DNA from 3 places in the Bacillus sp. WC2503 genome. Region 2 is predicted to be linked to each of the others. Evidence: a T-box and tRNA genes for the amino acid it is inferred to sense, from the RefSeq annotation. Region 2 holds a T-box; the other regions hold tRNA genes.
The links. A T-box is a leader RNA that pairs with one kind of tRNA and senses whether it is charged. The one in region 2 lies ahead of serS (serine--tRNA ligase), so its partner is inferred to be a tRNA-Ser.

Region 1 (2,229 bases), 4.6 Mb from region 2:
AGGGGTAGCGAAGTGGCTAAACGCGGCGGACTGTAAATCCGCTCCTTCGGGTTCGGCAGTTCGAATCTGCCCCCCTCCACCATTTCTTAATTATTGGGCTATAGCCAAGCGGTAAGGCAACGGACTTTGACTCCGTCATGCGCTGGTTCGAATCCAGCTAGCCCAGCCATTAAGAGCCATTAGCTCAGTTGGTAGAGCATCTGACTTTTAATCAGAGGGTCGAAGGTTCGAATCCTTCATGGCTCACCATTTTCAATAAAATATGCGGGTGTGGCGGAATTGGCAGACGCACTAGACTTAGGATCTAGCGCCTTTGGCGTGGGGGTTCGACTCCCTTCACCCGCACTTTTAATAAAATATCTCATAACATGTCTTGCGGAAGTAGTTCAGTGGTAGAATACAACCTTGCCAAGGTTGGGGTCGCGGGTTCGAATCCCGTCTTCCGCTCCAATTTTCAATATGACATGCCGGGGTGGCGGAACAGGCAGACGCACAGGACTTAAAATCCTGCGGTGGGTGACCACCGTGCGGGTTCGACCCCCGCCCTCGGCACCATATGCGCCCGTAGCTCAATTGGATAGAGCGTTTGACTACGGATCAAGAGGTTAGGGGTTCGACTCCTCTCGGGCGCGCTTTTATTAACGGGAAGTGGCTCAGCTTGGTAGAGCACCTGGTTTGGGACCAGGGGGTCGCAGGTTCAAATCCTGTCTTCCCGATTTTCCCAAAAACATGGGGCCTTAGCTCAGCTGGGAGAGCGCCTGCCTTGCACGCAGGAGGTCAGCGGTTCGATCCCGCTAGGCTCCACTTTATTTATTATATGTCTCGGAGGTATACCCAAGTTCGGCTGAAGGGATCGGTCTTGAAAACCGACAGGCGGTGAGAATCGCGCGGGGGTTCGAATCCCTCTACCTCCTCCATTTTCTTTTGAAATGGTTTAGCTACATATAATAATAAAATATTTATTTTCCTTCATGGAGGTATACCCAAGTTCGGCTGAAGGGATCGGTCTTGAAAACCGACAGGCGGCGAGAGTCGCGCGGGGGTTCGAATCCCTCTACCTCCTCCATTTTTAAAATATTATATTGTCGCGGGGTGGAGCAGTACGGTAGCTCGTCGGGCTCATAACCCGAAGGTCGCAGGTTCAAATCCTGTCCCCGCAACCAAATGGTCCCGTGGTGTAGTGGTTAACATGCCTGCCTGTCACGCAGGAGATCGCCGGTTCGACCCCGGTCGGGACCGCCATTTATGTTGGCTCGGTAGCTCAGTCGGTAGAGCAGAGGACTGAAAATCCTCGTGTCGGCGGTTCGATTCCGTCCCGAGCCACCATTTTTTTTATGCCGGCTTAGCTCAATTGGTAGAGCAACTGACTTGTAATCAGTAGGTTGGGGGTTCAAGTCCTCTAGCCGGCATCATTTAGGGGCATAGTTTAAAGGTAGAACTGAGGTCTCCAAAACCTCCAGTGTGGGTTCGATTCCTACTGCCCCTGTAAAGTATATGGGCCTATAGCTCAGCTGGTTAGAGCGCACGCCTGATAAGCGTGAGGTCGATGGTTCGAGTCCATTTAGGCCCACCATATATTTATTCCGCAGTAGCTCAGTGGTAGAGCTATCGGCTGTTAACCGATCGGTCGTAGGTTCGAGTCCTACCTGCGGAGCCATGGCCCGTTGGTCAAGTGGTTAAGACACCGCCCTTTCACGGCGGTAACACGGGTTCGAATCCCGTACGGGTCATAAAGAAAGAGTCAGCAATATGCTGGCTCTTTTTTATTGTGTATAATCCTCTTTTTTATCATCTTATTTTCCTCAAATAAATAAAGGGATTTAGGAAAAACTATGGTATGTATTAAAAGGAGGAGATAAAAAATGACGCAAGTTAGAGACTTTATGAGTACTCATATTGTACATTGTACACCGTTAGATAATGTATATGAGGCTGCTGTAAAAATGAAGGAAGAATCAGTTGGATTGATTCCTGTTCTTGAAAATGAACAAGTCGTTGGGCTTGTTACTGATCGAGATTTAGTTGTTCGAGGGATTGCTGAAAAACATCCTGGGTCTAATAAAATTACAAATGTAATGACGACAAACATTGTTTCGGTTTCTCCAGATGATTCTATTGAAAAAGCTACAGAATTAATGGCACAGTATCAAATTAGACGATTGCCAGTAGTTGAGGGCGGTCAACTTGTCGGGATGCTAGCATTAGGTGATTTAGCTATAAGAGAAGCGG
Region 2 (2,229 bases):
TGCATCATTTGTTAATTTTTCTAACTCTTCATAAGAATCTTCTGGTTTTACGAACTTCACAAGCTCTACTTTATTGAACTGATGTTGGCGAATTAAACCACGTGTATCGCGACCAGCTGAACCTGCTTCAGAACGGAAGCAAGAGCTAAATGCAGCATATCTTATAGGCAATTGCTCTTTATTTAAAATCTCATCACGATGCATATTCGTTACAGGTACTTCTGCTGTTGGAATTAAGAAGTAATCTTCACTTTCAATACGGAATGCATCTTCTTCAAACTTCGGAAGTTGTCCTGTTCCTGTCATACTTGCACGGTTTACCATATACGGAGGTAACACTTCTTCATATCCATGCTCGTCAGTATGAAGATCAAGCATAAAACTAATTAAAGCACGCTCTAATCTTGCGCCTGCACCTTTGTAAAATACGAAGCGGCTTCCTGTTACTTTCCCCGCACGCTCAAAATCTAAAACTCCTAAATCTGTAGCAAGATCCCAATGTGGTTTTGGTTCAAAAGCAAATTCCTTCACTTCTCCCCAAGTACGCGCTACTACATTATCATCCTCTGTTTCACCAACTGGAGCAGATTCATGAGGAATATTTGGAATAGATAACATTAATCTTTCTAAGTCTTCTTCAACTGTACGAAGTTCATTATCAAGATCTTTTACTTTTTCTCCAACTTCACGCATTTCTAAAATTAAAGCTTCTGCATCTTTCTTTTCACGCTTTAATACTGAAATTTGTTGAGACACTTCGTTACGTTTACTTTTTAGTTCTTCTGTTTGAACAAGTAGTTCTCTTCTTCTCGTATCAAGCTCTTCAAAACGACCAAACTCCGTTAAATCTTCGCCTCTATGCTGCAATTTTGCTTTTACTTCTTCAAAGTTCGTACGTAATAATTTAATATCAAGCATTATATACTCCTCCTTTTATTTTATAAAACACAAAAAACTCCCGTCCCTATACAAAGGGACGGGAGTTAACCCGCGTTGCCACCCTAGTTGAAAGCATTACTACTTTCCTCTCAAGTAGAAATAACGGCTCTTCACCGGGAATGTTTACTAATCATAAAGATATTCCACATTCCATTCCAGGATGGATTCACAAACTGTTTCTATCGATTTCCACCAACCATCGACTCTCTATAAGAAACGACATTTGTTACTACTTCCTATCAACACGCTTATTTTATAAAATTGTTACCATCAATTTACTATAATCTTATACAAGTTGCAAGTTACTTACACAACTTTTTTCATTTTAGCTTCTTTTACCATTTCGACAAAGTATGCTGTCACACGATGATCATCCGTTAATTCCGGATGGAATGAAGCAGCTAAAAACTGATCTTGTCTTACCGCTACCATTCGATCGCCGTGCTTAGAAAGTACTTCAACGTTATCAGCGACATCTACAACATACGGAGCACGGATAAATACACCAATAAAGTCTTCCCCCACACCTTTCATTGAAAGTGCGGCTTCAAAACTATCTTTTTGGCGTCCAAACGCATTGCGTTCAACTGTAATATCCATAGCACCAATATGTGCTTCTTCATAGCCAATAAGTGTTTTCGCAAGAAGAATCATACCTGCACATGTACCAAACATTGGTTTACCAGACTTCGCAAATGTACGAAGTGGTTCCATGAAAGCATACTTATCAATAAGACGACGCATTGTTGTACTTTCACCGCCTGGTAAAATAAGACCATCAATCTCTTCAAGTTGCTCTATACGCTTTACAACAACAGCTTCTGCACCACTTGCTTCAACTGATTTTACATGCTCACGAACTGCACCTTGAAGACCTAGTACACCGATTTTCACCATTTTAAAGTTCTCCTTCAATTACCATCCACGCTCTTGCATGCGTTGTTCTGGTAATAACGTTGAAATTTCGACACCTTTCATTGCATTACCCAATCCTTTAGAAAGGCTTGCAATTAGTTCGTAATCTTCATAATGAGTCGTCGCTTCAACGATTGCACGTGCAAATTTCTCTGGGTTCTCTGATTTGAAGATACCAGATCCAACAAATACACCATCAGCACCAAGTTGCATCATTAACGCTGCATCTGCTGGTGTTGCTACACCACCTGCTGCAAAGTTTACAACTGGCAAGCGACCAAGGCGTTTAATTTCAAGTAGTACTTCATAAGGAGCACCAGTATTTTTTGCATATGTCATTAACTCATCTTCACGTAGACTTGCAACTTGACGGAT
Region 3 (2,229 bases), 540 kb from region 2:
ACTCCCGAAGGAACACGATTTTGAGTCGTGCGCGTCTGCCAATTCCGCCACATCGGCACAATAATAAAGGCGGCAACCGGATTTGAACCGGTGATAAAGGTTTTGCAGACCTCTGCCTTACCACTTGGCTATGCCGCCATATTTAATTTAATTGGAGCGGAAGACGGGATTCGAACCCGCGACCCCAACCTTGGCAAGGTTGTATTCTACCACTGAACTACTTCCGCAAAAATGGCTGGGCTAGCTGGATTCGAACCAGCGCATGACGGAGTCAAAGTCCGTTGCCTTACCGCTTGGCTATAGCCCATCGAATTCTTACTTAATTATATGTAAGTATCAATTAGATTATTTGTAATTTTTAAAATAAAAATGGGGCGACTGATGGGAATCGAACCCACGAATGCCGGAGCCACAATCCGGTGCGTTAACCACTTCGCCACAACCGCCATGTTGTGTAAATATATTTGGCAGGGGCAGTAGGAATCGAACCCACACTGGAGGTTTTGGAGACCTCAGTTCTACCTTTAAACTATGCCCCTATGTAAATGGTGGAGGGGGGCAGATTCGAACTGCCGAACCCGAAGGAGCGGATTTACAGTCCGCCGCGTTTAGCCACTTCGCTACCCCTCCGAAACTTACATGGTGCCGGCTAGAGGACTTGAACCCCCAACCTACTGATTACAAGTCAGTTGCTCTACCAATTGAGCTAAGCCGGCGTATTGTATTAAGATAAATGGTGGCTCGGGACGGAATCGAACCGCCGACACGAGGATTTTCAGTCCTCTGCTCTACCGACTGAGCTACCGAGCCTTATTAAAAAAATGGCGGTCCCGACCGGGGTCGAACCGGCGATCTCCTGCGTGACAGGCAGGCATGTTAACCACTACACCACGGGACCATTTGGTTGCGGGGACAGGATTTGAACCTGCGACCTTCGGGTTATGAGCCCGACGAGCTACCGTGCTGCTCCACCCCGCGATAATACTATTCATATAAAATTTATATGGTGGAGGATGACGGGATCGAACCGCCGACCCCCTGCTTGTAAGGCAGGTGCTCTCCCAGCTGAGCTAATCCTCCAAAGTGGTGACCCGTACGGGATTCGAACCCGTGTTACCGCCGTGAAAGGGCGGTGTCTTAACCACTTGACCAACGGGCCAAATATTATAAATCCTTATGGCGGAGAGCAAGGGATTCGAACCCTTGATACGCTTGTGACGTATACACGATTTCCAATCGTGCTCCTTCGGCCAACTCGGACAGCTCTCCAATGGCTCCGCAGGTAGGAATCGAACCTACGACCGATCGGTTAACAGCCGATAGCTCTACCGCTGAGCTACTGCGGAATAATATTGCCTGGCAACGTCCTACTCTCACAGGGACAAGGTCCCAACTACCATCGGCGCTAGAGAGCTTAACTTCCGTGTTCGGTATGGGAACGGGTGTGACCTCTCTGCCATCATTACCAGACATTATTCTTTTGAGACAATCATTATTATAACTTATTCACTTTAAAAGTCAACAAGTTTTTTTATGTTCTCTCAAAACTAGATAACATTTGCTACATATTATATGGTTAAGTCCTCGATCTATTAGTATTCGTCAGCTCCACATGTCACCATGCTTCCACCTCGAACCTATCAACCTGATCATCTTTCAGGGATCTTACTAGCTTACGCTATGGGAAATCTCATCTTGAGGGGGGCTTCATGCTTAGATGCTTTCAGCACTTATCCCTTCCGCACATAGCTACCCAGCTATGCCCTTGGCAGAACAACTGGTACACCAGCGGTGCGTCCATCCCGGTCCTCTCGTACTAAGGACAGCTCCTCTCAAATTTCCTACGCCCACGACGGATAGGGACCGAACTGTCTCACGACGTTCTGAACCCAGCTCGCGTACCGCTTTAATGGGCGAACAGCCCAACCCTTGGGACCGACTACAGCCCCAGGATGCGATGAGCCGACATCGAGGTGCCAAACCTCCCCGTCGATGTGGACTCTTGGGGGAGATAAGCCTGTTATCCCCGGGGTAGCTTTTATCCGTTGAGCGATGGCCCTTCCATGCGGAACCACCGGATCACTAAGCCCGACTTTCGTCCCTGCTCGACTTGTAGGTCTCGCAGTCAAGCTCCCTTATGCCTTTGCACTCTACGAATGATTTCCAACCATTCTGAGGGAACCTTTGGGCGCCTCCGTTACACTTTAGGAGGCGACCGCCCCAGTCAAA

Region 1: it encodes a tRNA-Ser, which carries the amino acid that the T-box ahead of serS (serine--tRNA ligase) is inferred to sense. The anticodon was not compared.
Region 3: it encodes a tRNA-Ser, which carries the amino acid that the T-box ahead of serS (serine--tRNA ligase) is inferred to sense. The anticodon was not compared.

Annotation. Positions count from the first base shown of each region.
Region 1 is NZ_JBQYMD010000001.1:90,396-92,624, forward strand. Features, by position in the region: tRNA gene ACUN26_RS00425 (tRNA-Tyr) at 1-82, shown strand, start outside; tRNA gene ACUN26_RS00430 (tRNA-Gln) at 95-169, shown strand; tRNA gene ACUN26_RS00435 (tRNA-Lys) at 174-249, shown strand; tRNA gene ACUN26_RS00440 (tRNA-Leu) at 265-345, shown strand; tRNA gene ACUN26_RS00445 (tRNA-Gly) at 376-450, shown strand; tRNA gene ACUN26_RS00450 (tRNA-Leu) at 467-555, shown strand; tRNA gene ACUN26_RS00455 (tRNA-Arg) at 559-632, shown strand; tRNA gene ACUN26_RS00460 (tRNA-Pro) at 643-716, shown strand; tRNA gene ACUN26_RS00465 (tRNA-Ala) at 732-804, shown strand; tRNA gene ACUN26_RS00470 (tRNA-Ser) at 825-917, shown strand; tRNA gene ACUN26_RS00475 (tRNA-Ser) at 974-1,066, shown strand; tRNA gene ACUN26_RS00480 (tRNA-Met) at 1,087-1,163, shown strand; tRNA gene ACUN26_RS00485 (tRNA-Asp) at 1,167-1,242, shown strand; tRNA gene ACUN26_RS00490 (tRNA-Phe) at 1,251-1,326, shown strand; tRNA gene ACUN26_RS00495 (tRNA-Thr) at 1,337-1,409, shown strand; tRNA gene ACUN26_RS00500 (tRNA-Trp) at 1,416-1,486, shown strand; tRNA gene ACUN26_RS00505 (tRNA-Ile) at 1,497-1,573, shown strand; tRNA gene ACUN26_RS00510 (tRNA-Asn) at 1,583-1,657, shown strand; tRNA gene ACUN26_RS00515 (tRNA-Glu) at 1,659-1,730, shown strand; gene ACUN26_RS00520 (CBS domain-containing protein) at 1,863-2,229, shown strand, end outside.
Region 2 is NZ_JBQYMD010000001.1:4,653,563-4,655,791, reverse strand. Features, by position in the region: gene serS (serine--tRNA ligase) at 1-918, opposite strand, end outside; T-box leader at 970-1,191, opposite strand; gene pdxT (pyridoxal 5'-phosphate synthase glutaminase subunit PdxT) at 1,246-1,836, opposite strand; gene pdxS (pyridoxal 5'-phosphate synthase lyase subunit PdxS) at 1,855-2,229, opposite strand, start outside.
Region 3 is NZ_JBQYMD010000001.1:5,192,896-5,195,124, reverse strand. Features, by position in the region: tRNA gene ACUN26_RS26785 (tRNA-Leu) at 1-57, opposite strand, end outside; tRNA gene ACUN26_RS26780 (tRNA-Cys) at 68-138, opposite strand; tRNA gene ACUN26_RS26775 (tRNA-Gly) at 153-227, opposite strand; tRNA gene ACUN26_RS26770 (tRNA-Gln) at 233-307, opposite strand; tRNA gene ACUN26_RS26765 (tRNA-His) at 371-446, opposite strand; tRNA gene ACUN26_RS26760 (tRNA-Trp) at 466-539, opposite strand; tRNA gene ACUN26_RS26755 (tRNA-Tyr) at 547-630, opposite strand; tRNA gene ACUN26_RS26750 (tRNA-Thr) at 641-716, opposite strand; tRNA gene ACUN26_RS26745 (tRNA-Phe) at 735-810, opposite strand; tRNA gene ACUN26_RS26740 (tRNA-Asp) at 823-898, opposite strand; tRNA gene ACUN26_RS26735 (tRNA-Met) at 902-978, opposite strand; tRNA gene ACUN26_RS26730 (tRNA-Val) at 1,005-1,080, opposite strand; tRNA gene ACUN26_RS26725 (tRNA-Glu) at 1,085-1,159, opposite strand; tRNA gene ACUN26_RS26720 (tRNA-Ser) at 1,178-1,269, opposite strand; tRNA gene ACUN26_RS26715 (tRNA-Asn) at 1,272-1,346, opposite strand; rRNA gene rrf (5S ribosomal RNA) at 1,355-1,470, opposite strand; rRNA gene ACUN26_RS26705 (23S ribosomal RNA) at 1,573-2,229, opposite strand, start outside.